One region of the Xanthomonas sp. 60 genome, then DNA from elsewhere that is predicted to be linked to it. Evidence: predicted binding sites of a transcription regulator. Region 1 holds the regulator's gene; the other holds the start of a gene.
The links. The regulator FliA, encoded in region 1, starts transcription of late flagellar genes. The targets are predictions, from matches to a motif close to TAAAGTTTNNCNNNCNNNGGCCGATAA.
Positions count from the first base shown of each region.

Region 2: the regulator FliA is predicted to act here: its motif matches at 3,688-3,714, upstream of FHY09_RS06215 (methyl-accepting chemotaxis protein).

Region 1 covers NZ_JAASQW010000005.1:29,107-44,178, reverse strand. Annotated here, with positions in the region: gene flhA (flagellar biosynthesis protein FlhA) at 1-1,750, shown strand, start outside; gene FHY09_RS11470 (AAA family ATPase) at 1,899-3,785, shown strand; gene FHY09_RS11465 (MinD/ParA family protein) at 3,772-4,659, shown strand; gene FHY09_RS11460 (RNA polymerase sigma factor FliA) at 4,656-5,399, shown strand; gene cheY (chemotaxis response regulator CheY) at 5,422-5,814, shown strand; gene FHY09_RS11450 (protein phosphatase CheZ) at 5,814-6,422, shown strand; gene FHY09_RS11445 (chemotaxis protein CheA) at 6,424-8,259, shown strand; gene FHY09_RS11440 (flagellar motor protein) at 8,336-9,076, shown strand; gene motD (flagellar motor protein MotD) at 9,078-10,064, shown strand; gene FHY09_RS11430 (ParA family protein) at 10,069-10,851, shown strand; gene FHY09_RS11425 (chemotaxis protein CheW) at 10,848-12,095, shown strand; gene FHY09_RS11420 (STAS domain-containing protein) at 12,174-12,482, shown strand; gene FHY09_RS11415 (response regulator) at 12,479-12,844, shown strand; gene FHY09_RS11410 (chemotaxis protein CheA) at 12,899-14,881, shown strand.
Region 2 covers NZ_JAASQW010000002.1:501,829-516,900, reverse strand. Annotated here, with positions in the region: gene atpC (ATP synthase F1 subunit epsilon) at 1-25, opposite strand, end outside; gene FHY09_RS06220 (DUF892 family protein) at 853-1,353, opposite strand; gene FHY09_RS06215 (methyl-accepting chemotaxis protein) at 1,477-3,633, opposite strand; gene rimK (30S ribosomal protein S6--L-glutamate ligase) at 3,906-4,784, shown strand; gene FHY09_RS06205 (hypothetical protein) at 5,024-5,515, shown strand; gene FHY09_RS06200 (response regulator transcription factor) at 5,663-6,340, shown strand; gene FHY09_RS06195 (sensor histidine kinase) at 6,303-7,673, shown strand; gene FHY09_RS06190 (hypothetical protein) at 8,135-10,333, shown strand; partial or broken gene FHY09_RS06185 (dephospho-CoA kinase) at 10,334-10,471, opposite strand; gene FHY09_RS06180 (hypothetical protein) at 11,109-11,315, shown strand; gene coaE (dephospho-CoA kinase) at 11,695-12,294, opposite strand; gene FHY09_RS06170 (prepilin peptidase) at 12,291-13,154, opposite strand; gene FHY09_RS06165 (type II secretion system F family protein) at 13,158-14,417, opposite strand; gene FHY09_RS06160 (pilin) at 14,784-15,072, shown strand, end outside.

The DNA of each region.
Region 1 (15,072 bases):
CGGCAACTACGCGGTCGGCATCGTGGTCTTCGCCATCCTGACCATCATCAATTTCGTGGTGATCACCAAAGGCGCCGGCCGCGTTTCGGAAGTCACCGCGCGCTTCATCCTCGATGCCATGCCCGGCAAGCAGATGGCCATCGACGCCGACCTCAATGCCGGCCTGCTGACCCGCGAAGAAGCCAAGGTCCGGCGCGAGGAAGTGCGCGAGGAAGCCGATTTCTACGGTGCGATGGACGGTGCCAGCAAGTTCATCCGCGGCGATGCGATCGCCGGCCTGCTGATCCTCTTCATCAACCTGGTCGGCGGCCTGGCCGTGGGCATGCTCCAGCACAACATGGCCTTCGGCGATGCCGCCGCCACCTACACCATGCTGTCCATCGGTGACGGCCTGGTTGCGCAGCTGCCGGCCCTGCTGGTCTCCAGCGCGGTGGCGATGCTGGTCACCCGCGCCTCGCGCGCGCAGGACATGAGCGCGGCAATGACCGGACAGGTCTTCGGCCAGTACCGTGCGCTGGCGATCACCGCCGGCATCATCGGGCTGGTCGGACTGGTGCCGGGCATGCCCAACGTGGCCTTCCTCACGCTGGCGGCGATCCTGGGCCTGCTGGCCTGGAAGATCTGGAAGAAGGACCAGGCTGCCGGCGCGGCCGGAGAATCCGCCACGCCGGCGGCGCCGGGCTCGCCGGCGGCACTCGGCCGCCCCGCGCCCGCACCGACCGCCGAACTGAGCTGGGAAGACCTGCGCCCGGTGGATCCGCTCGGCCTGGAAGTGGGCTACCGGCTGATCCCGCTGGTGGATGCGGCGCAGGGCGGCGAGCTGATGGCACGGATCAAGGGCGTGCGCCGCAAGCTGACGCAGGACCTGGGCTTCCTCATCCCCTCCGTGCACATCCGTGACAACCTGGAACTGCCGGCGTCCGGCTACCGCCTGCTGGTCCACGGCGTACCGGTGGCCACGGCCGAGATCCATCCCGACCGCGAACTCGCACTCGATCCGGGCAGTGCGCTGGGCCAGCTGGAGGGCATCGCGGGCAAGGATCCCGCCTTCGGCCTGGACGCCACCTGGATCCAGCCGCACCAGCGTGCCCATGCCGAGTCCATGGGCTATACGGTGGTCGACCCGGCCACGGTGATGGCCACGCACCTTTCGCACCTGATCCGTGAGCACGCCCCGGACCTGCTCGGCCACGAAGAAGTGCAGCAGCTGCTGGCCAACCTCGGCAAGAGCGCGCCCAAGCTGGTGGAAGACCTCACGCCCAAAGCGCTGCCGCTGTCGGTGGTGGTGCGCGTGCTGCAGAACCTGCTGCTTGAACGCATCCCCGTGCGCCAGCTGCGCAAGATCACCGAGGCACTGGTGGAAACGGCCCCGACCAGCCAGGACCCGGCCGTGCTGACGGCGGCGGTGCGCAACACGCTGGGCCGTTTCATCGTGCAGGAGATCGCCGGGATGTCGCCGGAGCTGCCGGTGTTCACCCTCAATCCGCAACTGGAACGCGTCTTGCAGGAGTCCACGCAGGGCAACGGCGCTGCGCTGGAACCCGGTCTCGCCGAACGGCTCCACCAGAGTCTTGCCGAATGCGTGGGCAAGCAGGAAGCCCGCAACGAGCCCGCCGTCGTGCTGGTACCGGGAACGGTACGCGCCGCGCTGGCACGGCTGGTCCGCCACAGCGTCCCGGCGTTGTCGGTGCTGGCCTACAGCGAAGTGCCGGAAGACAAGCGCCTGAAGCTGGTCGGCACGATCAGCTGAGGCCGCGACGGAAAACCGCCACACGCCGTACCCGCGTCACCGAACACACACCTGTCAGACCACTCGACCAAGGGGATTACTCGCCGTGCTTACCACTGAACCGATGCACTCCCCTTCGTCCGCCACGTCGCCGTCCCGGAACGCCAGCATGAAAATCAAACGATTCGTCGCCGCCGACATGCGCTCGGCCATGAACCTGGTGCGCAAGGAACACGGCCCGGATGCCGTGATCCTCTCCAACCGGCGGATCGCGGAAGGTGTCGAAATCGTGGCCGCCGCCCATTACGATGAATCAGTGGTGCAGCGCGCCCTGGACGCCGCCCGTCGTGACAGCGCCCCGGCGCCCGCAGCGCCGCCGCCGCGCCCGCGCAGCGCCGCCGATGCGATGATCGCGGCGATGACGCGCCGCCGTCGCGAACCCGATACCGAGCCCGCGCCCGCCGCCGCCACCACCTCGGCCGTGGCCGCCCTGGCCCGCGCTGCGGTCGGCGCCACCGGCCGCACCCTGGATTCGGCCAACGAAAGCGTGCCGCCGCGCGGCAGCACCGGGTTCGCCGCCACCCTCGCCCGTGCCGCCGGCCTGTCCCGTTTCGATGGCGCACGCCCGGATGAGGCACGCTTCAACGTCGCACGCTTCGAAGTGCCGGAATCCGAAGCACCCGTCAAGGAAACGGCGTCGCTGCCGGAACAGATCTTCGCGCCCTTCGCCCGGGCGGAGCAGCCGGCGCCGAGGGACCCGGAGCGGCGCGTGGACAGCCCCGCCACGGGCACTCGGGCGGTGTTCCACATCGATCCGCCGCAGGAGGCGCCGCGCCTGCAGCCCGACGTGACCCTGCCGCCGCCCCTGCCGCTGCACGCACAGGCCATCGCGCAGCCGCGCGTGCCGACCCTGTACGAGCCGCTCCCGGTCGCCGTGGACGCCGTCGAACCGGCCCATGTAGCCATACCGCTGGCCCCGACGGCCCCGCTCGCCCCGTTCGCCGCGGGCGCCGTTGCCGAACCTGCAGCACCGGTCTTCGTGCAGCACGAGATCACCCGGGTGGATCCGCCCGTGGCCGCGATCGCGCCGGCGCCGGTGGCCGCCGCGCCTGCCGTGCAGGCCCCCGTGCTCACGGTGGTCCCGCGTGATGATGGCGAACTGCGCAGCCTGCGCAATGAAGTGGCCGGCATGCGCCAGATCATCGAGCGCGAAATGAACCGCTTCACCGACGAGCGCCTGCGCGGCAGCCCGGTGCGTTCAGGCGTGCTCGACCTCATGGAAGAGTACGGCTTCGATGCCGGCATGTGCCGTGACATCACCCTGCAGATTCCGCTGGACACGGAAGCGCACCGCAGCCGCGGCCTGATGCTGGGCCTGATCTCGCGCCGCCTGCCGATCGCCCCGGTGGACCCGCTGGAGGCTGGCGGGGTGATCGCGCTGGTGGGCCCCACCGGCGCCGGCAAGACCACCACCATCGCCAAGCTCGCTTCGCGTTTCGCCGAAACGCATGCCCCGCGCGATGTGGCCCTGGTCACCACCGATACCGCCCGCATCGGTGCGCGCGAGCAGCTGTACGGCTTCGGCCGCCAGCTCGGCATCGCGGTGCACGAGGCCAACAGTGGCAGCGACCTGGACCGCCTGCTGGAGCGCCTGAAGGACTACAAGCTGGTGCTGATCGACACCGCCGGCCTGGGCCCGCGCGACCGCACCCTGGTCGCGCAGCTGCAGTGGCTGCGTGCCGCGCGCCAGGTCAGCAGCCTGCTGGTGCTGCCGGCCAACACCAGCTTCAACGACATGGACGAAGTGGTGCGCCGCTTCAGTGCCGCCAACCTGCAGGGCGTGGTGCTCAGCAAGCTGGACGAAACCGGCCGCTTCGGCAGCGCCCTTTCGGTGGCCGCCGACCACCGCCTGCCCATCACGTGGGTCACCGACGGCCAGGATGTGCCGGAAGACCTGCACCGCGCCAGTGCCGCCAATCTCGTACTTCGCCTTGAAGATCTGCGCCGCGCGGCCGATATGCCCTGCAACCCGGAGTTGAACCATGCAGTCGCGTGAGTACGCCAAGCTGACCACCACCTTCCCGTTGTCGGCTACCCGCAGCCAGCCGCTCGGGCCCGTGCGCACCATCGCCGTCACCGGCGGCAAGGGCGGCGTGGGCAAGACCAATGTTTCGGCCAACATGGCCGTGGCACTGGCCGGCATGGGCAAACGCACGCTGCTGCTGGACGCCGACCTCGGCCTGGCCAACATCGACGTGATCCTCGGCCTGCACCCCAAGCTGACCCTGGCCGACCTGGTCGCCGGGCGCTGCACGCTGGAGGACGTCATCATCGAAGGCCCCAACGGCGTGCTCGTGGTGCCCGCCGCCTCCGGCCGCCGGCACATGGCCGAACTGGCCCCGGCCGAGCACGTGGGCCTGGTCAACGTGTTTTCCGAACTCGAGCGCGAGCTGGACGTGATGGTCGTGGACACCGCCGCCGGCATCAGCGATGGCGTGCTCACCTTCTGCCAGGCCGCGCAGGACACGGTGGTGGTGGTCTGCGACGAGCCGGCCTCCATCACCGATGCCTACGCGCTGATCAAGGTGCTCTCGCGCGAGCGCGGCGTGGACCGCATCCAGGTGGTGGCCAACATGGTCCGGGACCCGAACGAAGGCCGCGTGCTGTATGAAAAGCTGGTGCGGGTCTGCGAGAAGTTCCTCGCCGATGTCTCGCTCAACTACCTGGGCTGCGTGCCGCAGGATGACTGGCTGCGCCTGTCCGTGCAGCGCCAGCAGCCGGTGGTGAAAGCCTATCCATCCAGCCCCTCGGCCCTGGCGATCAACGAGATCGCCCGGCGCACCGCGCGCTGGCAGGCTCCGACGGTACCGCGCGGCGGCGTGGAGTTCTTCATGGAACGCATCCTGCGCCAGCGCGGGGTGATCGCATGAAAGCCGCCGCCCACTACCGCGAAGTGCAGCGCAACTCCGCCAACGAGTGCATCGCCCAGCACGCGGACCTGGTCCGCCGCATCGCCCATCACCTTGCCGCGCGGTTGCCCGCCAGCGTGGAAGTGGACGATCTGGTGCAGGCCGGCATGATGGGGCTGATCGAGGCCTCGCGCAGCTACGACGCCGAACAGGGCGCCTCGTTCGAAACCTACGCCTCGATCCGCATCCGTGGTTCGATGATCGACGAGATCCGACGCGGCGACTGGGTGCCGCGTTCGGTACACCGCCGTGCGCGCGATGCCGCCGCCACCATCCGCCGCCTGGAGCAGGCCGGTGGCCGTGCCGCCAGTGCCACCGAAGTGGCGGCCGCGATGGACATGCCATTGCCGGACTACCTGCGGCTGATGGAAGATGCCGCGCGCGGCCAGGTGCTGAGCCTGGAATCGCGCATCGAAGACCAGGGCGAGCTGGACACCCCCGCACAGGGCGGTCCGACGCCGCAGCAGGTGCTGGAACGGGGCGAGTTCGGGCGCGAGCTGGGCAAGGCCATCGGCCTGCTGCCCGAGCGCGAACAGCTGGTGCTCTCGCTCTACTACGAGCAGGAACTGAACCTGAAAGAGATTGGCGCGGTGCTGGGTGTCAGCGAGTCCCGCGTCTGCCAGATCCACGGCCAGGCGGTCCTGCGCCTGCGTGGCCGATTGAAGGTCTTCCAGGCTGCCGACGCCGGCCTGGAAGAATAAAGCACTCACGAGGAAACCCGCTTTGAACAAGAACATGCGCATCCTGATCGTCGACGATTTTTCGACCATGCGTCGTATCGTCAAGAACCTGCTCGGCGACCTGGGCTTCACCAATACGGCCGAAGCCGAAGATGGGCATGCCGCGCTGACGCTGCTGCAGAGCCAGCCCTTCGATTTCGTGGTCACCGACTGGAACATGCCGGTGATGACCGGCATCGAGCTGCTCAAGGCGATCCGCTCCGATGACCGGCTCAAGACGCTGCCGGTGCTGATGGTGACCGCTGAAGCCAAGCGCGAGCAGATCATTGAAGCGGCGCAGAACGGGGTCAACGGCTACATCATCAAGCCCTTCACCGCGCAGACGCTGGAAGAAAAGCTGGGCAAGATCTTCGAACGCCTGGCGGCCAGCGCCTGATGGAGACGATCGCGGAGAAATCGCTGCTGGTGCAGCGCCTGCAGGATGCCCTGGCCGCGCTGGAAAGCGGTGACGAAGCCGGCTGGCGCCAGCATATCGACGGACTGGCCGCCGCACGCACCCAGCCGATGATGGCCGGCCTTTCGCGGCTGGCACGCGAGCTGGGCCAGGCGCTCGGCGAGCTGCCCACGCTGCCCAGCGAGGCCGGCGAGCTGGACGATGCCTGCGCCCGCCTGGACCACGTGGTGGCGATGACCGAACAGGCCACGCACCGCACCCTGGACCTGGCCGAGGAATGCCGGCGCCTGACCGAGCAGCTGCGCGCGGACGGCCTCAACGCCGACCAGGAAGGGCAGCTCGAGCGCATCCGCCACAACCTCACCGAGATCGCGCTGACGCAGAGCTACCAGGACCTGACCGGCCAGATCATCCGCCGCGTGGTGGGCATCGTGCGCCGCGTCCATGAAGGCTTCGGCGCCCTTGGGCTGCCGCCGGAAAAGCACGGCGCCAACGAACCGGCGCTGGCCGGCCCGGCCGTGCGCGGCATCGACCGCCACGCGGTGTCCCAGAACGACGCCGACGATCTGCTATCCGACCTGGGGCTGTGACATGAGTGGAATCGCCGACGACATCGCTGCGGACTTCATCATCGAGGCGCAGGAAATCCTGGATCGTCTCGGCGAACAGCTGGTGACCCTGGAGCAGGACCCGCAGGACAGCGGCCAGCTCAACGCGGTGTTCCGCGGTTACCACACGCTCAAGGGCGGTGCGGGGTTTCTCGGCATCCAGCCGATGGTCGAGCTCTGCCACGCCGCCGAGGAAACCCTCGGCCTGGCCCGCTCCGGCCAGGCCACGCTGCAGCCGCACCACTTCGATGCCGGCCAGCAGTCGCTGGACTACCTGCAGGCGATGCTCGATGCGGTGTCCAGCGGTGAAGAGCCGGGACACGCCCCGGCGGAACTGATCGCGCAGTTCGATGTCGGCGCTCCGACAGCGGCCGGCGCGGGCCCGGCCGCCGCATCGGCCGACCCGGACCTGATCACCGACGATGAGTTCGAAGCACTGCTGGACCAGCTGCAGGGCAATGCGAAGGCCGCCGCGAAACCGCCGGCCGATGATGGCCTGATCAGCGAAGACGAATTCGAGGCCCTGCTGGACCAGCTGCACGGCGGCGGCGTGCCCGGTGCCAACGCGCCCTCCTCGCCCACCCCGCGCCCACTGCCGGCCCGCCCCGCGCCTGCGGCCGCACCAGCGCCCGCGCCGGCCGCCAAGCCGCCGCGCGTGGTCGCCGAGGCCGAACAGACCGTACGCGTGGATACCAAGCGCCTGGACGCGATCGTCAACCTGATCGGCGAACTGGTGCTCTCGCGCAACCGCCTCAAGACCCTGCGTGCGCGCCTGCGCGATGAAGAACTCGATCGCGCGGTTTCCACGCTGGACATCGCCACCGCACGCCTGCAGTCGGCGGTCATGCGCACGCGCATGCAGCCGGTGGGCAAGGTGTTCTCACGCTTCCCCAAGGTGGCCCGCGATGTAGCGCGCAACCTGAAGAAGGAAGTGGAGCTGGACCTGTTCGGCGCCGAGACCGAGCTGGACCGCAACCTGGTGGAGGCCCTGGCCGATCCGCTGGTGCACCTGGTGCGCAATGCCATCGATCACGGCATCGAGATGCCCGAGCTGCGCGAAGCACAGGGCAAGCCACGCAGCGGCCAGGTGCGGTTGTCGGCGCAGCAGGAAGGGGACTATGTCAGCATCGAAGTGCAGGACGACGGCGCCGGCATCGATCCGGAAAAACTGCGCGCCAAGGCCCGCGAGAAGGGCCTGATCGACCCGGAAGCCGCCGCGCGGCTGAGCACCGAGGAGTGCCTGCACCTGGTGTTCCTGCCCGGCTTTTCGACCAAGGCGGAGGTGACCGATATCTCCGGCCGCGGCGTGGGCATGGACGTGGTGCAGTCGCGCATCCGCGAGCTCAGCGGGCAGATCCAGATCCAGTCCGAGCTGGGCCGCGGCAGCCGCTTCCTGATCCGCGTGCCCCTCACCCTGGCCATCCTGCCGACCCTGCTGGTGCAGGCGGGCGAGGATGTCTATGCGCTGCCGCTGGCCCGCGTGATGGAAGTACTGCATGCACCGTCCACGTCGCTGGGCTGGTTCGATGGCCGGGCGGTGCTTGATCGCCGCTCGCACACCCTCGCCCTGGTCGACCTGCGCCGTTGGCTGGACGTGGAACCGATGCAGAGCGCACTGCTCACCATCGTGGTGCTGCAGGCCGGCGAGGCCCGCTTCGGGCTGGTGGTCGACCAGGTCCGCGGACGCGAGGAAGTGGTGATCAAGCCGCTGCCCAAGGCGCTGCGTGGCCTGCGCGGCTATGCCGGTGCCACGCTGATCGGCGACGGGCGCATGGCGCTCATCCTGGACGTCGACGGGCTGCGCAGCCCGCACGACTGAATGAAAACGTGACGTCGGTCGGCACCCTGCCGGCCGGCACCTCAAGTCAACGCACGCCAGGCCGATACCAACCACCATGGACAGACTCAGCCTCATCGGACTCTTCCTCGCCCTGGCGTCACTGGTCGGAGGCAGCATCCTCAAGGGCGCCGGACTGGCCTCGCTGTGGTCGCCCGCCGCCTTCGTGATCGTCATCGTGGGAACCATCGCCGCGATCCTCCTGCACACCTGCCCGGCCGTTTTCAGGCATGCGTTCAAGATCGTCGGCTGGGTCGTCCGTCCGCCGGCCAGTGATCGCCGCGCCCTGATCCTGCAGATCGTGGAATGGAGCAACATCGCCCGCCGCCAGGGCCTGCTCGGCCTGGAAGCGCAGGTGGACGCGCAGCGCGACCCGTTCCTGCGCAAGGGGCTGCAGCTGCTGGTGGACGGCGTGGAGCCGGAAAGCATTCGCCACATGATGGAGATCGAACTGAGCAGCCGTGAACACCAGGACCTGGCCGCGACCAAGGTCTTCGAGGCCATGGGCGTCTACGCGCCCACGCTCGGCATCATCGGTGCGGTGCTGGGCCTGATCGCGGTGATGAAGAATCTCGCCGACCCCAGCAAGCTCGGCCACGGCATCGCCGCCGCGTTCACCGCCACCATCTACGGCATCGCCTCGGCGAACCTGCTGTTCCTGCCGGTGGCCGCCAAGCTCAGGAGTGTCATCGCCCACAACACGCGCGACCGCGAGATGGCCATCGAGGGACTGATCTCCATCGCGCAGGGTGAGAATCCGCGCAACATCGAAACCAATCTTTCCGGGTTCCTGCACTGACATGGCCCGCCGCCGCCCGCACGAAGAACATGCCAACCATGAGGCCTGGGCGATCCCGTACGCCGACCTGATGACGCTGCTGCTTGCCTTCTTCGTGGTGATGTATGCCATCTCCTCGGTCAACGAGGGTAAGTACCGGATCATGGCCGATGCGCTGACCGATGCCTTCGGCGGCGCACCACGCACCATCAATCCGGTGCAGGTCGGCAACCAGCAGGTGCAGGGCGCGCAGTGGGACAGCCCGTCGGTGATCAAGACGGGCAACCGCGTGGGGCCGTCGCTGCCCTCGCCGGTGACCGACGCCTCGCTGTTGCCTTCGATGGCCGCGCAGATGCGCAGCCCGGTTTCGATGCGCGACCAGGCACGCCTGCAGCAGGCCGAACAGCAGCTGGGCATGATCGCCGACGGCCTGACCGCCACGCTCGCGCCGCTGATCGAGCGCGGCATGATCAGCGTGCGCCGCAACGAACTGTGGATCGAGGTCGAGATCAACAGCGACATCCTGTTCCCCACCGGCTCGGCTACGTTGAACGTGCATGCGCGCGACACCCTGGCCCGCCTGGCCGACGTGCTGCGCAATGCACCCAACGGCGTGCGCGTGGAAGGCCATACCGACGACATCCCGATCGCCACCGCGCAGTTCCCCTCCAACTGGGAACTGTCGGCCGCACGTGCGGCCAGCGTGGTGCACCTGTTCGCCGACCAGGGCCTGCAACCGGATCGGCTGGCCATGGTCGGCTACGGTGAGTTCCGCCCGCGCGCGGAGAACACCACCGCGGCCGGGCGCAACCGCAACCGGCGCGTGGTGGCCATCATCCTGGCCGATACCGGCCGCGCGGCCGATGCCGTGGCACCGCAGCTGGATGCCGTGGCCACTGCTTCGGCAGACACCCCGCGTTCCCCCTCCCCCACCCGGACGGCGCCCAGTGCGCCGCCGACGGCAGGCCGCCCCGCCGGCGCCGCCGCCACGTCAGCCATGAAGGAGTAGATCGATGCGCATCTGGGCAATCGCCAACCAGAAGGGCGGCGTCGGCAAGACCACCACCACCCTCGCCCTCGGCCGTGGCCTGGCCGCGCTGGGACATCGTGTGCTGCTGATCGACCTCGACCCCCACGCTTCGTTGACCCGCGCCTTCGGCGTTGCGCTGGAGCCGGTGCCCAGCGGCGTGCTGGAGCTGTTCGCCAGTCCGCCTGCCGAGCTGTCCAGCCTCGCCCGCCCCAGCCCGATCGCGCACCTTGATTTCATCTGCGCACAGGCCGGCCTGGCCACGCTCGAGCGCCGCAGCGCCAACCAGCCCGGCCTCGGCCTGGCGTTGCAGAGTGCGCTGTCGCGCCACCAGGGCCGTCACGATTACATCCTGCTCGACTGCGCGCCGACCCTTGGCCTGCTGATGATCAATGCCCTGGCCGCCGCTGACCGGTTGATCATTCCGACCCAGGCCGAACCGCTGGCACTGCACGGCCTGGATGGCATGGTACGCACCGGCGAGATGGTCGAGCGTTCGCGCCGGCGCCCGATGCCGATGTCGATCCTGCCGACGTTGTTCGACCGCCGCACCCGCGCAGGCACCGACAGCCTGCGGCAGATGCAGGAGCGCCATGGCGCGCGGGTCTGGGAGGATGCGATCCCGGTGGATACGCGCATCAGCCAGGCCGCTGCGCTGACCCTGCCGGTGGTGGGTGACGAGTACCCGGGCCGCGGCCTGGCCGCGTACCGGCGTGCACTGCAGTGGATCCTGGCCGACGATGCGCGTGCGCTGGAGCAGGCCGCATGAACCGCGAAGACGTGCTCGACGACTACCTGGTGGAGCTGCTCGGCCCGGTCCAGGCGGCGCCGGTCGGCGCGCCCGCCACGGCGGATGCCAGCGCTGCGGTCCTTGCCCATGACGCCCCAGGCGCCTGCGGCGAGGCCCGCGAGCCGACCTGGGACGATCTCCCCGATGAGGTGATCTACGAGACCGGCCCGGCCACGCTGGCCGCCGATGTGGCCATTGCGGTGGCCGACGATGCCGAGCTGCAGGCCGCCTTCGACGCCGTGGCCAGCGCGGAGATCGCCGACGCCCACGCGGCCGCGCCTGCCCGCGAGCCGACCTGGGACGACCTGCCCGACGAGGTGATCTACGAGAGCGGTCCGGCCACGCTGGCTGCCGATGTCGCCATCGCGGTGGCTGACGATGCCGCGCTGCAGGCCGCTTTCGACGCCGTGGCCGGCGTCGGCATCGCCGACGCTGCGGGCCAGCCTGGCGCCAACGCGGCCGCCACGCCGGAGCCGACCTGGGACGACCTGCCCGACGAGGTCATCTACGAGACCGACCCGGACGCCAGTGCCGTGCTGACCAACGCCGACAGCCCGCACCTGGAGGCCGCGTTCGCCGCAGCGGCCGAGGTCCCCGCCGATACACCGCCGCCGGCACCGTCCACGCGCCTGCCCAGGCTGGCCCCCGCCGCGCCGGCCATCGCCCCGGCGTTCCAGGCCCCCTTCGCCGCACGCGCGCAACCCGCCGCCCCGGCTGACGGCAGCGCACGCCCGGCCAGCTGGCACGAACTGCAGGCCCAGCAGCCGGCCAGCAGCCCCAACGCCAATCGCCGCGCCACCGAACGCACCACCCGCTGGCTGCGCCTGCGCTGTGGCCCCCAGGCCTACGCGCTGGAGCTGCTCAAGGTGCAGGAGGTGGTGCTGCCGGTACCCCTGCTGCCCTTGCGCGGCACCCGTCCGGAGATGCTGGGCATCATGAACCTGCGCGGCCAGGTGGTGCCGGTGATGGACCTCGGCATACACCTCGGTGCCCAGGCCGCGGCCGATGACAGCCTCGCCCGCATCGTGGTGCTGGAAGAAAATGGCGACATCATGGGCCTGCGTGTCTCGGCAGTGGAGGACGTGACCAATCTGTCCGAATCCCAGATCGAACCCCCCGACACCGCCCGCATCTGCCGGATCAGCAACGATATCTTCCGCGGCGTGGCGCGCCTGCAGCAGCAACCGATGATCCTGCTCGACGCTACCCGCCTGCTGAACTGAATGCCGGCCTCAACGGAAGGCTAAAGCTTCCCGACGGTTCGCCGTTAATGACCTTGGAACCGTTTGTCCGGAGCAACGATGACTACTGTGGACCTGGGTGAGGATCTCGGCATCGAGAGCAGCACCGAGCTCAAGAACCGCCTCGCCCCCCTGATCGGGGACGCCGCGGAGGTGAGCCTGGATGTCAGCCGCGTCGGCCGCATCCATACCGCTGCCGTGCAGGTGCTGTGCGCCTTCGTGCAGCAGCGCCGCAGCACCGGGCTGGCGACCGGATTCAGTGGCGGCAGCGCCACTTTCAACGATGCCGTGCGACTGCTCGGCGTCGGCCAGGCCCTCGGCCTGGCTGTACCCCATGACAACCTGAAATCTGTGGAGAACGCGGCATGAGCGCACGTATCTTGGTGGTGGACGATTCGGCGTCGATGCGCCAGATGGTTTCCTTCGCCCTCACCTCGGCCGGTTTCGCCGTCGAAGAAGCCGAGGACGGCGCGGTGGCGCTCACCCGTGCCAAGGGCCAGCGCTTCAATGCCGTGGTCACCGACGTCAACATGCCGAACATGGATGGCATCTCGCTGATCCGTGAACTGCGCCAGCTGGCGGACTACAAGTTCACCCCGATGCTGATGCTGACCACCGAATCGGCCGCCGACAAGAAGTCCGAAGGCAAGGCCGCCGGTGCCACCGGCTGGCTGGTCAAGCCGTTCAACCCCGAACAGCTGGTCGCCACCGTGCAGAAGGTGCTGGGCTGATCGCCCCGCATTCCTGAGCCCCTTCCCGCCCTCGCACCACGGATCGCCCCCCACATGAGCATGGACCTGCAGCGTTTCCACGCCACCTTCTTCGAAGAGAGCCGCGAAGGACTGGACGCCATGGAATCGGGACTGCTGACCCTCGAATCGGGTCAGCACGATGCGGAGATCATCAATTCGGTGTTCCGCGCCGCCCACTCGATCAAGGGCGGTGCAGGCACGTTCGGCTTCGATGCCATCGCCAGCCTGACCCACGTGCTTGAAACGCTGCTGGACGAACTGCGTGCGGGCAAGCGGGCCCTGGAGGCGAACGCGGTCGATGCCATGCTGGCCTCGGTCGACGTGCTGCGCGCCCTGCTGCGCGAAGCCGAGCACGGCCAGCCCGCGGACCCGGCCGCCGTGGCCGCGATCAAGGCGCGCCTGGAATCCATCCTCTCCGGCCAGGCCGCACCCGCGGCGAGCACCCGGCCGGCCGCCGTGGCCGAGCCCGATCCCGAAGCGTGGGAGATCGGCTTCGTGCCGGCGCCGTCACTGTTCATGAGTGGCAACGACCCGCTGCGCATCATCCGCGAGTTGGAGCACCTGGGCCCGCTCAGTGTGCAGGCACGCATGGAACGGCTGCCCGGCTTCGAACAGCTTGATCCCTTCGAAGCCCACCTGGCCTGGGACCTCGGCCTGATCGGCCGCATCCCGCGCAGCAAGATCGAAGACACCTTCGCCTGGGTGGTGGACGACTGCGAACTGGACATCCGTCCGGCGGCCCCGCCAAGCCTGGCCACGCAGGCCGCCCCGGCACCGGTGGCCGCAGACGCGCCGGCGCCTGCGGCCGCGCCGGCCGCCACCGCGCCCGCCGCGGCGCAGCAGGAAGCCGAAAGTTCGATCCGCGTCAGCGTGGACAAGGTCGACGCGCTGATCAACCTGGTCGGCGAGCTGGTCATCACCCAGGCCATGCTCAAGCAGGTCTCCAATGCGATCGATCCGGCCCACGCAGAACAGCTGTTCGCCGGCCTGGACCTGCTTGAACGCAACACCCGCGATCTGCAGGAAGCGGTGATCGGCGTGCGCATGCTGCCGGTCGATGCCGTTTTCAGGCGCTTCCCGCGCCTGGTCCGCGACCTCTCCACCCGCCTGGGCAAGCACGTACGCCTGCGCACCATCGGCGAAGGAACCGAACTGGACAAGGGCCTGATCGAGAAGATCGCCGATCCGCTGGTGCACCTGGTGCGCAACTCCATCGATCACGGCCTGGAAATGCCCGAGGTCCGCCGCAACGCCGGCAAGGACGAGACCGGCACCATCACCCTGGCGGCCTCGCACCAGGGCGGACACATCGTCATCGAGGTCAGCGACGATGGCCACGGCCTCAACCGTGACCGCATCCTGGCCAAGGCGGCCGAGCGCGGCCTGGCCGTGCCGGACAACCCCACCGACGCCCAGGTCTGGGATCTGATCTTCCAGCCGGGCTTCTCCACCGCCGATGCGGTGACTGACCTGTCCGGGCGTGGCGTGGGCATGGACGTGGTCCGCCGCAACATCCAGGCACTCGGTGGCGAGGTGCAGATCGAGAGCCACCGCGGCGCCGGCACGCGCACGCTGATCCGCCTGCCGCTGACGCTCGCCATCCTGGACGGCATGACCGTTTCGGTGGCCAACGAAACGCTGATCCTGCCGTTGGCCTACGTCCTGGAGGCCCTGCAGCCGCAGGCCAGCGAGATCCGCAGCATGGCCGGCGAAGGCCGCGTGCTGAGGGTGCGTGGCGAGTACCTGCCCATCGTCTCGTTGAGTGAGTTCTACGGCTACGGCACGCGGCCCGCCGGCGAATCGCTGGTGGTCGTGGTGGAAGGCGATGGCCAGAAGATCGCGCTGGAAGTGGACGAACTGGTCGGCCAGCAGCAGGTGGTGGTCAAGAACATCGAGAACAACTACCGGCGCATCGACGGCGTCTCCGGTGCGACCATCCTCGGCGATGGCCGCGTGGCGCTGATCGTGGACATCGGTGGCCTGGTCCGCTCGCTGCGGGTTCCGCAGGCGGCCTGATCGGCGGGCGTCACCGCCCGGCATCACCCCAGACAGCCGGGCCCTGCCCGGCTGTTTTTTCGTCCGGACACCGCAACTGTGACCTCGCGCGGGCGTGGGCCGGCGCCCCGCGCATGGGCAGGGCTGTCCGCTGCCCTTTTGCGTGCTCGCGTTGGCGGGCCCTGCACCCGTGCGCCGGCGAAAAAAAGTGT
Region 2 (15,072 bases), on a different contig from region 1:
AGTCGGGTGCGGTGAGCGGTTTCATGCAGGCACATTCCAGGTTTCCATGTCCGGATCCTTCATCGGGTAACGCCCAGGGGCGCTGCGCTCGGTGATGCATGCTGCGGTGCATTATGGGACGCGTCGTTGATCTGGATCAACGTCCGTGGCCGCACGATACCCTATTCGAGATGCCGGGACTCGACGTCCAGGCGGACCATCCGTCCATTCTTCCCGGGACCAACGTGCACCGGTTCCGCCGTGCGGGACAGTCTCAACGACGTTTCGGCCCCCAAGCGCCAGCTTGTCGAGGGTGAGCGGTAGCAGGTTTCGCTGGCTGCTCAGCGGGAGCGGCCAGGCAACCCGTCAGGACCGATGGGAGGATGGGGATCCTCCTGCAGAAGGTAGCCGGAGGCTTTGCCTCCCCTGGCAGCGGTATGTACATCAGCGCCGCCTGCTTTCGCGCAAGCGTGTCCACCCGTTTGAAAACCGCCGGACTTCTGGCGAAAGACCGGCGCCCTTCATCCGGTCAACGCAGCACGCTGTGGTTGCCCTGGTCCTGACTGAACGTGGTCTATCGAAGCCGGAGGCAAACACAGCGCGAAGTGGGGTCGCCGTCAGGCGCCAGGCAGCGGCCGGTCGCTACGCTGTTGAAAGAGTCGACAGCCGCGCCTTTACCCGCGGCGGCACCAAGCACCGCACCCAGCCCGACGGCCAGCAGGTGCATTTTCATGCGGGCCTTTGACGGGCTTCATGCCTCACTGCGCAACCGGAGCAAATGCTCGCGGCGCAACCCTTCCATGGGGCCACCGGGCATGGGGTGCGCAATCAAGCACGCGGCGGGCCCGCTCCATGAGCCCGCCCTGGAATCCGTTACCTGGCGGCGGCCGCTTTCTCATTGCCGCCACCCTGCAGGGCCAGCAGGGTCAGTTTCTCGTCCGTCGCCTTTTCTTCCTCCAGCGTCTCCAGCAGGAGGGGCACGGCCTCCTTGTAGCCCAGCTGCCTGGCCATGGCGGCGATGGTGCCGTACGAGGCGATCTCGTAATGCTCGACCTTCTGTGCGCCACCGATCAGCGCGGCATCGCGGACCGGTCCCTTCTCGATGGACTCGATGACTTCCTTGCTCTCTTCGACCAGGCCTTCCATCGCGGCGCACTTGATCCGCTTCAGCTTGATGCCCAGCGTTTCCACCACCTGGTCGATGCGCTCGATCTGGCCCTGGGTTTCTTCCAGATGCGTTTCGAAGGCCGCGGCGAGGTCGGGATTCTCAGCCGCACGCACCAGGCGCGGCAGGGCCTTGGTCAGCTGCTTTTCGGCGCTGTAGATGTCAGAGAGCTCGTGGATGAAGAGATCTTCGGCGGTCTTGATGGCCATGGGGTCGTCCTGGTTGAAAGGAGCCTCAACCATGCGTCCCCGTCCACCATGGCCCCGTGAACGCGCGGGCCGACCGGCTTCACATCGGCGTGGCATGCGCTCACGGGTCATCCACGGTGGCGGTCAGGCCGCGTCCTGCAGCCGCCGCTGCCGCAATCCGGCGTCCTGCGGGCTCGCCTCCGGCCCGATCTTGAACGCGGCCACCGCCTGGCGCAGCCCGGAGGCCTGTACCTGCAGCTCGGCCGCCGCTGCGGCCGCTTCTTCCACCAGCGCGGCGTTCTGCTGCGTGGTCTCATCCATGCGGCCGATCACCGTGTTCACCTGCTCGATGCTGGCAGACTGCTCGCGCGAAGCGGCCGAGATCTCCTGCATGATGTCGGTAACCCGCTGCACGCTGGACACCACGTCCTTCATGGTGCTGCCCGCCGTGCGCACCAGGCCGGAGCCTTCGGTGATCCGCGCGGCCGAGTCCTCGATCAGCTCCTTGATTTCCTTGGCCGAGCTCGCCGCGCGCTGTGCCAGGCTGCGTACTTCGGAGGCCACCACCGAGAACCCCCGGCCCTGTTCACCGGCACGGGCGGCTTCAACGGCGGCATTGAGCGCCAGGATGTTAGTCTGGAACGCGATGCTGTCGATCACCGTGGTGATGTCAGCGATCCGGCGCGAGGCGGCCTCGATGCCAACCATGGTGGTCACCACCTCCTCTACGATCTGCCCGCCGCGGTCTGCCGTGGCCGCCGCGTCGATGGCCAGGCGGTTGGCCTGATCGGCTGAAGATGCGTTCTGCTTCACCGTCGAGGTGAGCTCTTCCATGGATGCGGCGGTCTCTTCCAGGCTGGCGGCCTGCTGCTCGGTGCGCCGGGACAGATCCTGGTTGCCGTTGGACAGCTCGGTGGCCGCGCCGGTGATGGATTCGGCCGAGGTGGAGATGCGGCGGACGATGTCGGCGAGGTTGGTGGCGGTCTGGTTGGCATCGGCCCCCATGGTGGCGAACACGCCCCTGAAATCACCACGCATGCGCGCGTCCAGGTCGCCGGAAGCGATGGTGTTGAGGAAGGCGGACAACCCGGTCAGGTTCTGCTCGGCCGTGCTCATCAGGGTGTTGAGATTTTCAATCATGATGCGGAAGTCGAACTGATGCGCGGCCGGGTTGCCGCGCGCGGCGAAGTTGCCCTCCGCCGCGGCCTGGGTCAGCTCGCGGATTTCCCGGCTGATCGTGCCCAGATTGGCTTTCACCTGGTCCATCGTGTCGGTGATGACCGCCTTCTCGCCCGGCAGCCGCTCCATGTCGCTGGAGAAATCACCCACGGCATAGCGCCCGACCAGCCGCACCGCCTGCATCTTGACGGCGATGTGCGCGGCCACGAGGGCGTTGGTGTCGCTCACCATGGCGCGGAATTCGCCCGGATAGGCGTCGGCGTCCATCCGGTAGCTGATGGTGCCGCGCTCGTGTTGCGCGGTCATCTCGCCCAGCTCGGCGATCACGCTGCGGATACGCACCCGCATCTGCTCCATTGCCTCCAGCAACTGGCCGGCCTCGTCGCTGCGCCGTGACACTACCGGATGATCCAGCTTGCCCTGGCTGACATCGCGGGCGGTCTGCAGGGCGTGGCGCATGGGTCCCACCACGCTGCGGGTCAGGGCGACCGCGATGGCGGCACCCAGTGCCAGCGCCAGGAGCGTCGCGCCGATCATCAACAGCGCGAAACCGTGCGCGGTGGCGGTGAGCTGCTTGCCCGTCGTCGTGTTCTTGGCCTCCTGCAGATCGATGAACGCATTGATGGAGGCCAGCCAATCCACGAACGCCGGCTTGGCCTGCGACAGCATCAGCGCCTTGGCGGCGTCGACGTCGCCGGCTTCCCGCAACTGGCTGACCTGGGCCAGCAGGGGCAGGGTGCGGCCCTCGTTCGCGCGGATCGCTGCGAGCATGCCGACTTCCTCCGCATCGTCGCTGGCGGCAAGCATCTCGTCCATCGGCCGGGCCGATGCGGCGTAATCGCCGGCCAGTTTTTCGATCAGTCGCGAGGCCTCGCCACGTGCCTGGGGATCATCGCTCAGCACCACGTCGCGCAGGGCAATGGCGCGGTCGTGCACGCTGCCTCTGAAGTTGATTGCCAGCCGCTGCTTGGCGCTGTTGACCTCATTGATGGTGATGAGATCCTTTTCTATAAGGTTTACCCGATGGATGCCGATAAGAGTGATAAGCACCATCAATGCAATGACGGCAGAGAAGCCCAAGGCCATGCGCTGGCCAATGCGTAGGTTGCGGAAAAAGACCATGAAGTTCTTGCCTGGATAAGGATGGAAGGGGCTTGATCGGGTAGCGCCCTTTCGATAGCGGCGCTCGGGCGGCGTGCTTCAGCCACGGCGCCGGTTTCATTTACGTCGCGGTGCGCTTCATGACGGTCAGGTGACGCCCGTGGAATGGCCGCGTCGCGCCTCGCATCGCCCCATGCCATATCCGGCAGGCCTCCATGCGCCGGCCGACGTACAAAGCTCCTGCACCCTCACCTCGCCACGCTATGCTGCGCGCTTGTCTACCGGCCGTCCTGATGAAGCTCGCCATCCTTTCCCGCAACACCAAGCTTTACTCCACGCGCCGGTTGGTCGATGCGGCCCGCAAGCGTGGCCACACCGTGCGTGTCCTGGACCCGTTGCGGTGCTATATGCGCATCGCGGCGGACGGTTTCACCATGCATTACAAGGGGCGCCCGCTGACGGGCGTGGAGGCGGTCATTCCCCGCATCGGCGCGTCGGTGACCCGCTATGGAACGGCCGTGCTGCGCCAGTTCGAGCTGATGGGGGCGGTGACCCCCAACCCGTCCGACGCCATCCTGCGCTCGCGCGACAAGCTGCGCGCCCACCAGCTGCTGGCGGCAAAGGGCATCGACATGCCGGTCACCGTGTTCGGCGACAACCCGGATGACACCGTGGACCTGCTGTCCATGCTCGGCCCGGCACCGCACGTGGTGAAGCTCAACGAGGGCACGCAGGGGCGCGGGGTGATCCTGACCGAAAAGCCCAGTGCCTCGCGCGGCATCGTGGAGGCGTTGCGCGGGTTGTACGCCAACTTCCTGATGCAGGAGTTCATCGGCGAGGCCGAAGGCGCCGATCTCCGCTGCCTGGTGGTGGGCGATCAGGTGGTTGCGTCCATGCGCCGGCAGGCGGCCGAGGGCGATTTCCGCTCCAACCTGCACGCCGGTGGCACGGCCGTGGCGGCCAAGGCCACGCGCGCCGAGCAACAGGTGGCGGTCCGCTCGGCCAAGGCGCTGGGCCTGTCGGTGGCCGGGGTGGACCTGATCCGCTCCGTACGGGGACCCCTGGTACTGGAGGTCAATTCAACCCCGGGGCTTGAGGGCATTGAGGCGGCGTGCGAGGTCGACATTGCCTCGCGCGTCATCGCACACGTTGAGAAGCTCGTAGCCCGTTGATTTAAGGACGAATTATCAAATCGTAGTGGGTAGGGGCGGGCTTTTAACGACGCTTTAATCGGCTACCCGGTAACGTCACTGGACCGCAGCTCTGCCCTGGCAGGGATCGGTCATCGGGATTCATGCTTCAGGCCTGGACGGAAACGTCCGGGCCTTTTTTTTGTCGCCACGGCCGGCAGGCGCTTGTTCCGTCAACGAAGCACTCGTACAGTTGGGATTCATTCACGGAGGATGTCCCGATGCAGAAGCACCTGATCGCGTTCTTGGCTGTCTCGTTGGCGTTGGCGGGCACGGCCCATGCCAAGATCGATTCGTCACCCGCCAAGGACGGCGTGGTCCAGCTGGATGTGAAGGAGACTGTCGCCGAGCAGCTCACCCGCGTTGAACGCGCGCTGGCCACCGAGGAGTACAGCGAGGTGGGCCTGGAGGACAAGAGCAAGGTGCAGGCCGCACTGAGCCGCATCCGCACCAAGGTGGGTGAGCACTCCACCATCGAGCAGGTCAATCCGCAGTTCCGCACCGAGATCTACAACGACCAGGAACTGATCAACACCATCCTGACCCGCGCTCATGCCGACAGCCGTGTCGTATGCCGTCGTGAACGCACCACGGGCAGCAACCGTCCCATGCAGGTATGCATGACCGTGGCCCAGCGCCGCGAGCTGATGGAGAACTCCCGCGACGTCCTGCGCAACTACAATCGCGTGGCTCCGAAGACCGACACGCTCTGATCTTGACGCGCCCTACGCGCCCGTTCCAGTGAAATGTTAATGCTCGGGCCTGTATGGTGACTGCCAGCCGGCGATGGGCAGGCGCGGCGACCCCTTGGCGGGTTGCCGCGGCCTGGCCGGGCGCCCCTTCAAGAAACAGAGGTCACAGTGCGAATTCTCGTCATCGAAGACAACAGCGATATTGCGGCCAACCTGGGTGATTACCTGGAAGACCGTGGGCACACGGTGGATTTCGCCGCCGACGGCGTCACCGGCCTGCACCTGGCCGTGGTGCATGAGTTCGATGCGATCGTGCTGGATCTGAACCTGCCGGGCATGGACGGCATCGAAGTCTGCCGCAAGCTGCGCAACGACGCCCGCAAGCAGACGCCGGTGCTGATGCTGACCGCGCGCGACTCGCTGGACAACAAGCTGGCCGGATTCGATTCCGGGGCTGATGATTACCTCATCAAGCCGTTCGCGCTGCAGGAAGTGGAGGTGCGTCTGAACGCGCTGTCCCGCCGCGGCAAGGGCGTACAGACCCGGGTGCTGGAAACCGGTGACCTGGAATACAACCTGGACACGCTGGAAGTGCGTCGCCAGGGCAAACTGCTGCAGCTCAATCCCACCGCGCTGAAGATCCTGCAGGCACTGATGGAAGCCGCTCCGGCGGTGGTCACCCGCCAGGAGCTGGAAACCCGCGTGTGGGGCGAAGAACTGCCGGATTCGGATTCGCTGCGTGTGCACATCCATGGCCTGCGTGCGGTGGTGGACAAGCCGTTCGAGGTGCCGCTGATCCAGACGCGCCATGGCATCGGTTACCGGATCGCCGTCCCGGAAGCCTGATCCGGTGGCCGAGAGGGCAGGTCGCCGACGCGGACCCTACCGTCGCCGGCTGCGCAGCCGCATCATCGTCTCGTTCCTGTTGTTCGGGTTCTGCCTGACGACGCTGTTCGCGTTCGCCACGAACTGGGCGCGCACGCGCGTGGAGAACCAGCTGGTCGAGGATGTCCTCAACCGCAACATCGACGAGTACGCGCACCGCTATTACCAGGATCCCGATGGCAGGCCCCAGCTGCCCGTGCAGCAGATGTGGGGCCAGGTGGTGGGGCCGGACAAGTTCGAGGCGCTGCGCGAGAAAGAGCCCGACTGGTATGAGTTCAAGGACGGCATCCACGGCATGAGCGGCGTGGATGAAACCGGCAAGCCGTTCTCCTACAAGCTGGCCGTGCGCAAGACCGCTGACGCCTGGTTCTTCCTCGCCTACGACATGACCGAGAGCATCCGCGGCGAGCAGCAGCTCAAGCGTGCGCTGTTCCTGTCCGTGCTGGTCTTCAGCCTGCTGTCTTTGCTGCTGGGGTGGTGGTCGGCCTCGAAGGTGATGAAGCCGGTATCCGACCTCGCACGCCGCCTGCGCGCCTACCGCGGCGGCACCAGCGAACCGGAGCCGCTGGCCCCGCGCTTTCCCGACGACGAGGTGGGCCAGCTCGCGCAGGCGCTCGATGACTACGCCGCACGTCTGACCGAAGTGGTCCAGCGTGACCGTGAGTTCAATGCCGACGTCAGCCATGAACTGCGCACGCCCCTGGCGGTGATCCGCGGTGCCACCGAACTGCTGCTGGCGCGGCCGGACATCGACGGGAAAGTGCTGCAACGCCTGCAGCGCATCCAGCGTGCGGAACTGCAGTGCAGCGACCTGATCGGCGCGCTGCTGCTGCTGTCGCGCAACGAGCGCGGGCAGGGCACCAGCAACGTGGCCCGGGTGGCCGAGCAGCTGATCGAATCACACCGCGCGCAGCTGGGTGGCAAGCCGCTGGCGCTGGTGCTGGAGGGCGGCCGCGACCTGGTGATCGAGGCGCCGGAGGCAGCCCTGTCGGTGGCACTGGGCAATCTGATCGGCAATGCGGTCAAGTATTCGCAGGACGGCGAGGTGCGCGTGCACGTGGGCACCGACCGCGTCACCGTGACCGACAGCGGCCCGGGCCTGAGCGAAGAAGATGCGGCCAAGCTGTTCCAGCGCGGATATCGCGGCACGCATGCGGGGCATTCGCAGGGGGGCGGCATCGGTTTGTCGATCGTCAGCCGGCTGTGCGATCTGTATGGCTGGCAGGTCAATGTCCGGCCCGGATCCGGGCGCGGGGTGATCGCAACGCTGACGTTCGCACCAAAGGTGCTCTGACAACGCGGCAGCTTGCGAGATGCGCGCATCCTGCAAGCGCCTGGCCAGCACGCAGGTGAAATTCGGGGTTTCGCAGCCTTGATGCCCAGTCACCTGCCATGCCTCTGAGTCCGACTCGTACCTGCAGCTTCACCGGCGTCATCAACCCCTTGCCCTTCCTGTCCTCGCTTGTGCCCAGTCCGCGGGTGATCGACAACATAAGGCTGGGTAATGCGAGCCTGCCGCATGCGGGCTGCCTGCCGTCAATGGCCCAGGGCGTCGGCAGTGAACTGGCGGACTGGGCGGCGGCCATCGGCAGGGCGCAGGTGGTGCGGATCGCCGGCCAGCGGGTGCCCGGCGCGGCCCATCTTCATACCGCGTATCAGATCTACCGCACGTTGACCGAAGCGCAGCGTGGCAACCTGCTCGCCTCGCTGCGCCATGTCCCGCTGACCGCACTGCTGCCGGCAGCGTGCCTGGCAGTGCTGCGCCAGTCGCTGCAAAGCCTGTTGCCCAGCGCGGTGCAGAATGCGCCGGACCACGAACCGCTGGTACTGGCGCTCGCCATCGGAGCCTGGCTGTACGATCTGACAGGCACGGACGAGCGGGCCTCGTCGGCCCCGCAGGTACAGCGCGTGGTGGACATTGTGCGGGGCCTTCGCGCCGGATTGAACGCGCTGCGCGGCATGCGCAACATCCTCGCCCTGCCGGCGCCCGCCACCGATGTGCCCACCCTGGGATGGAGCGGCATGCCACGTCCAGGCCCGGCCCGGCCGCCATTGCCTGTCAACGCCACCGGGGTTGGCGAGCTGGCCCTTGTCGATGCGCGTGCTCACGTCCGCGGACTCTTGCCCGGTTTTGGTCTGGCGCCTGCAGACGCGTACGGCAGCGCCTGGCCGATGCCCGGTGCCGACGCAGCCCGGCGGGGCCGGCCCAAGGCGCGGCCCCGGCCGCCCAAACCCGCGCCTGCCGCGAGAGCAGGCGCGGCGGGCGCATCGGGCCGACGGGCATCGGCGACGCTCAGGCTCACGCCCGCCCGCAACGCCGTGCGTCGCCCAGGAGATGACTGGCTGCCGCCGCCGCGCGTTGGATCAGTGGGCGCGGCGCGGAATCCCGCGGCGATGTCTGCCAATGCCGGCACCAGCAGCAAGCAGGCCATGCCGTCGCTTTCTTCCGACACGGCAGGCGAGAAGGCCCGCGCCAGAGAAGCGGCACGTGATCAGCACACGGGCGCGCGCACGCATGTGACGGCGCAGGCGGGCGGCACGACCGCGCCGACGGCGATCACCAGCGCCGAAGACTACGGTGCGGCACCGGAGGATACGGTGGCCACGCTGTCGCGGCAGTTTCTGCCCCCCTGCATCCGTGCCGCCCACGCCCCGGCAGTGGCGGCGCAATTGAGGAAGACGCGCCACTGGACCACGCCGCTGCGTTTCTGCATTGCCCATGATGCCGTGGAACGGTTCAAGGACCTGCTGCCGTTCACCGACGCCTGCGCCGGCGAGGCCAGAACCTGGTCCACGACCGAACTGCTGCGTGAGGAGATCCCGCTGGCAATGCGCGGACTGCACGTGCAGCGTTTCGGCGGACTGGGCGCCCTGGCGGCGGGCACGGCGGTGGACTCCGAGCCGCTGGGGACCGATGCCATGTTCTCGGCGGTGAGCATTTCACTGTGGCGCCCGTCGAACCCGGCGGACACGCCTCCCGCCCAGCTGCCGTGGCTGCAGCGCAATACCTTCCGGATCATGCAGCACACCGGACTGGGCGGCACGCGGCAACACCTGATCGCCTACTTCGTCAACCAGCAGCACGGCGACACCGGGGGCGTGCGGGCCGGTTTCCTGCGGGTGCATGACGACATGGCCGGCCAGGTCAGCGTGGAAGACACCGTGCATCGGCTGACGGTGTCGGCCGAAACGCTGGAGGGGTTGGTCGACGGCCTGCAGGAGGTGACGGGCATGCGCTACCTGCCACCCGATGACAGCCTTGCCGCCCCCGCTGACCTCCCAGAGGGCGCCGTGTTGGCCGAGCCCCTATCCAACCTGCTGGTCAACGCCGAGGAAACCCTGTCGTGGCAGGCCCCTCATGATCACCTCGACTGCAGTACGCGGGCGGAGGTTTTCGCCCCGGTGAGTGTGCAGGTCGAGGGTGAACCGCAACCCTTCAGGCTTTATTTCAACAGCTTCATCAGGTGTGGCGATCATCTGGTGTATGCGGACAGGAACGGCAACAGTGGCGCATTGCGGTTCGGGCCGGAAATGGGGCGGCACGGTCGGCGGATCCTGGAGGGCCGGACGCCGGAGGACACCGAATTCGCGATCGCTCAAGCCATACGCCTGGGCGCGGTGTACAACCCCACGGATGTGATCGACCGGCTGAAACAGATGGGCATGCTCCAGTTGCCCGCTCCCAGCCAGCCCACTGCGTCGTCGCCTGCCCGGTTCCGCTTCGCGGATTCCACACTGACCTATACCGACGCCGATGGGCAGCGCGGTGAAGTCCGCTTCCTGCCGGTGACCACCGCAGAGGGCGTACGCTATCAGCTCGATCCGCGGGAGAGGGGGGCCAACATCCTTGTTCGGCCGACATTCCAGCAGGACGAACGTTACTCCGAGGCGGAGATCGCCTGGATGCTGCTCAACGAGGGATTCACTACGGAAGGCGAAAGCCAGCGATTGTGATCAGCAGGCGGCGCGCCGCAGGTAGCCCGTGTGCAGCTGCGTTACCGCCCGTTGCAGCGCGTCCAGCGGACCGTCGTTGACCACCACGTCATCGGCCAGCGCCAGGCGCTGTTCGCGGCTGGCCTGGGCCGCCACCACTACCCGGCTATGCCATACTCGAATACAGTTGCGTGTGATGGTTTAGGGGGGATCAGTCCGCAGGTATTGGCGGTCAGTGCGTATGCGTCACGGTGTTTAGGCGACTGCGTATTCCGCCATGAGATGGTTCACGTACGTGATCTGCTAGCAATGGGTTCTAATCCGTGCAAAGCCAGATCTCGAGGGACTGTCGTAGGTTTTGATACCCTTAGTCAGAATGATGCGTCTGAATTGCGTGCTTATGACGCAGAGCTGGCCTGCTTGTCTGAGCGGCGTAAACTGTTCTGCGCCGGCGATAGTTGTTTGGGCGCCATTGAGCATCGGACTAGTGTCCTCAAAAACTCGCGGAGGAGGTATGAGTCGGGGCCGTAGGTTGACTGCCCTTCGGGCATTGCTCATGACGCTTATTTTATCTGCCACTTTGATGCCTAACCTCGCTTGGGCTGGCGGGTGTGCCCCATCTATAAGCGCTTACCTTGTTAAACGGCAAGGCGATGAATTGGATTTCGAATTAAGGAATTCGAGTCATTCGGATATTATATTGCCGCGGCATATGTTGCCGTGGAGCTGGACAAGAGCTGTCGTGATAACGGCTGTCGGACTTCAGACGGGGAATTCACTGCCCCAGTCCGTAGTCATGAGTGACCCCGTTCCAGAGGATGTGATTGTGCGTCCGGGGCAGACGCTCCGCGGGAAGGTGAATATAAATCACCACGTGCAAAACTTTGGCTTAAGAGTGCGTGAGCAGGATCTTGTGGTTTTCTGGTATTACAAAGCGATTGATCGCGAAAATCGTTGTGTGGGAGAATCAGGTGGCTATTTCGGTGTATCAAAAGATGGTTAATGGAATGCGTTGCTCCTTTTTTCATGGGTCGCTGAGTGGCGGGTACGAGTCAATCGCAACGCCTGGATCAATAACGAGCGTGAACTGTTTTATTACGTTTTTGTCAACGTTGATGAGTGCGTTTCTGAGGGAGTAATGATTGGGCTTGGTAGTTCTTTTGCGCGAAGAAAGAGAGTTGGAGATTTGGCTTTTATCGCAGGCGAATGTGGCGCGCGACCCCATTGTTTAAAATAAAAAGTAGTCCAAAAAATTCTGGAGCTTCTGAGAAGAATCGATGGTGAAGGGCAGTCGCGCGGTGAAGTCGGCCTTCGGAACTGCGTGATTCATGGGGCGTCAGCGTAAAGTGCTTCCGGTCAGAAGAGAGTAGATTTTTTAATCTTCACCCAGCGTATCTAACGTGCAGCCGTTCGACCGCCCGTTGCAGCGCGTCCAGCGGACCGTCGTTGACCACCACGTCATCGGCCAGCGCCAGGCGCTGCTCGCGGCTGGCCTGGGCCGCCACCATCGTTTCTGCCAGCGCTCGGTCTATGCCATCGCGGGCCATCAGCCGGCGCAGCTGGACGGCCACCGGCGCATCCACCACGAGTATGCGATCCAGCCACGGATAGGCGGTGCGCCCACCGGCCTCGGCCAACAGCGGAATGTCGGCGATCGCATACGGCCCATCGGCCTGTTCGCACTGCTCACGCAGCAGAGTGCGGATGGCGGGGTGGGTGATGGCCTCTAGCGCCTTGCGTTCGGCGGTGTCGGCGAATATGTGGGCGCGCAGGCGCGCGCGATCCAGTTCGCCCGAGGCGAGCAGCATGTGCGGACCGAACCGCTCGGCGATCTGCGCCAGGGCCGGGCTGCCCAACGCGACCACCGCGCGAGAGGCCAGATCCGCATCCGCAACGGTGACCCCGAGCGCCTTGAAGCGGGAGGCCACCGCGCTTTTGCCGGAGGCGATGCCGCCGGTCAGGCCGACCACGAACCGGCTCATCGCAGGTTCGCGTAATCCAGGTAGGCGTCGATCAGCGGCTCGCCCCACATGAAGACCAGCCAGCCGGCCAGCGCCAGGTACGGCCCGAAAGGAATGGGCGTGGCGCGGTCACGGCCGCGGCTGTACAGCCAGATCGAGCCGATCACCGCCCCCACCACGGACGACAGCAGGATGATCGGCAGCACGCCTTTCAGGCCGCACCAGGCGCCCAGCGCGGCCAACAGCTTGAAATCGCCATGGCCCATGCCTTCCTTGCCGGTGAGCTGCTTGAACAGCCACCACACCGACCACAGCACCAGGTACCCCACCAGTGCGCCCAGCAGGGCAGGCTTGGCGGGCATGTAGAGGTTGTCCACGCTGGCGATCAGGCCCAGCCACATCAAGGGCAGGGTGAGCTGATCCGGCAGCAGCTGGGTCCGCATGTCGATGCCGGACAGCGCCACCAGGAAACAGCTCAGCACGATCGCGCCGAAGCCCTGCCAGCCGAACCCGAACTGCCACACGCTGGCCAGCACCAGCACCGCCGTGAGCAGTTCCACCAGCGGGTACTGGATGGAAATCGGGGCCTTGCAGTGGCGGCACTTGCCACCCTGGATGACCCAGCTTACCAGCGGGATGTTCTCGTACCAGGACAGCTTGTGCTTGCAGTGCGGGCAGTGCGACGGCTCCACCACGATCCCCGGCGGGGGCGGCTCGTAGATGTCCTCTTCCTGCAGCACTTCGTGCGCATCGCGCTTCCACTCCCATTCCAGCCGCTTGGGCAGGCGCAGGATGACGACATTCAGGAAGCTGCCGAGCAGCAGTCCGAGACCGGCCGCGGCGGGGTAGCCGAGGGCCGGGTGTTGATCGAGAAAAGCCATGGGTCAGCCAACCACCGCGCCGAGTTTGAAGATGGGCAAGTACATGCCGATCACCATACCGCCAACGACCACGCCAATGAAGACCATGATCATCGGCTCCAGCAGGCTGCTGAGCGCATCGACGTCGTTGTTCACTTCCTGCTCGTAGTACTCGGCCACCTTGAACAGCATGGTATCCAGCGCGCCGGCCTCTTCGCCGATGCCGGTCATCTGCACCACCATGTGCGGGAACAGGTTGACCTGCTTCATGGACACATTGACCGGATAGCCGACCGACACGTCCTCGCGCATGCGCAGCACGGATTCTTCGTAGACCTTGTTGCCGGTCGCGCCGGCCACGATGCCGAGGGCTTCCACCAGCGGCACACCGGCCTTGAAGGTCACGGCGGTGGTGCGGGCGAAGCGCGCGATCGCACTGTTGTGCATGATCTTGCCGATCACCGGCACCTTCAGGATGAAGCGGTCCATGCCGTGCTGCATGGCCGGTGAGCGTTTGTAGGCCATGATGAAGCCGGTCACCGCACCGCCGATCACCAGCAGCATCAACCACCACCAGCTGACGACGAATCTGGAGAGATTGACGATCATCTGGGTAAAGGCCGGGAGCTCGGCACCAAAGCCCTTGAACACGTCCTCGAACTGCGGCACCACGAAAATCAGCATGATCGAGCTGACCAGCAACGCGACAACCACGACCATGATCGGATAGAACAGGGCCTTCTTGATCTTGCCCTTCAGCGCTTCGATGTTTTCCTTGTAGCCGGCGATGGTCTCCAGCACCGTTTCCAGCACACCGGCGCCTTCGCCGGCGCGCACCAGATTGCGGTAGAGCTCATCGAACTGCACCGGGTGCTTGCTGATGGCTTCATACAGCGATGAACCGCCTTCGATGTCGGTCCGGATGCTGTCGACCAGCTTGGTCATGCGCGGATTCTTGTGGCCGCTGGCGATGATCTCCAGCGACGATACGATCGGCACGCCGCTCTTCATCATGATCGCCATCTGGCGACTGAAGAACGCGATGTCCTTGGCCTTGATGGTCTTGCCGGCCGCGCCGAACAACGGCTTCGACTTCGGCTTGACCACCTTGGGCGTGATGCCCTGGCGGCGCAGCTCGGCCTTGAGCAGGTTGGCATTCTTGGCCAGCTGCTCCCCTTTCATCTTCACGCCCCGCTTGTCGGTCCCCTCCCAGACAAACGGCGCCAGCTCCATTGTGTTGCGCACCACCGGCTCTTTCTTGATCGCACTGCGACTAGCGGACATTTCTGGCTCCCCGGCCTGCCATCCCCAGCCTGCCATCCCCAGCAGGCACGAGATGCTGATGCTAGCGGATTCCCGGCCCGTGTGGCAGTGCGCCGCGTCGACTGACCGGACCGACAGTGACGCTTACGGCCAAAGGTGACGCACTGCGTCACATTGTCGGGTTCGTCGCAGAATCGGCGGCGGGGGGTTCCCAATCCCGAAATTGCTGCCATCATTGCGCCGGGGGAATAGGTCTGCAGGTGCCGGGGAAGTTGGCACGCAACCTGCTGCACTCCCATTGCAAGGCACTGCGTCCCGCTCAACCGGTGGCTGCCACCGGCTGGTCGTAGTGCCTGTTACCAACCACTCACTTGGGGATGTATCAAAATGAAGAACCAGAAGGGCTTCACCCTTATCGAACTGATGATCGTTGTCGCGATCATCGCCATCCTGGCCGCCATCGCACTGCCGGCTTACCAGAACTACGTCGCCAAGTCGCAGGCCACCGCCGGCCTGGCCGAAATCACCCCGGGGAAGACCCAGGCTGAGGTTCTGTTGAATGAAGGCAAGGACTACGCCGATGTCACCGAGATCGGTCTTGCTGAATCCACCGATCGTTGCGCCATCTCCGGCACCGGTACTTCCGCCACTGGCGAAGCCACCATTGCCTGCGAGC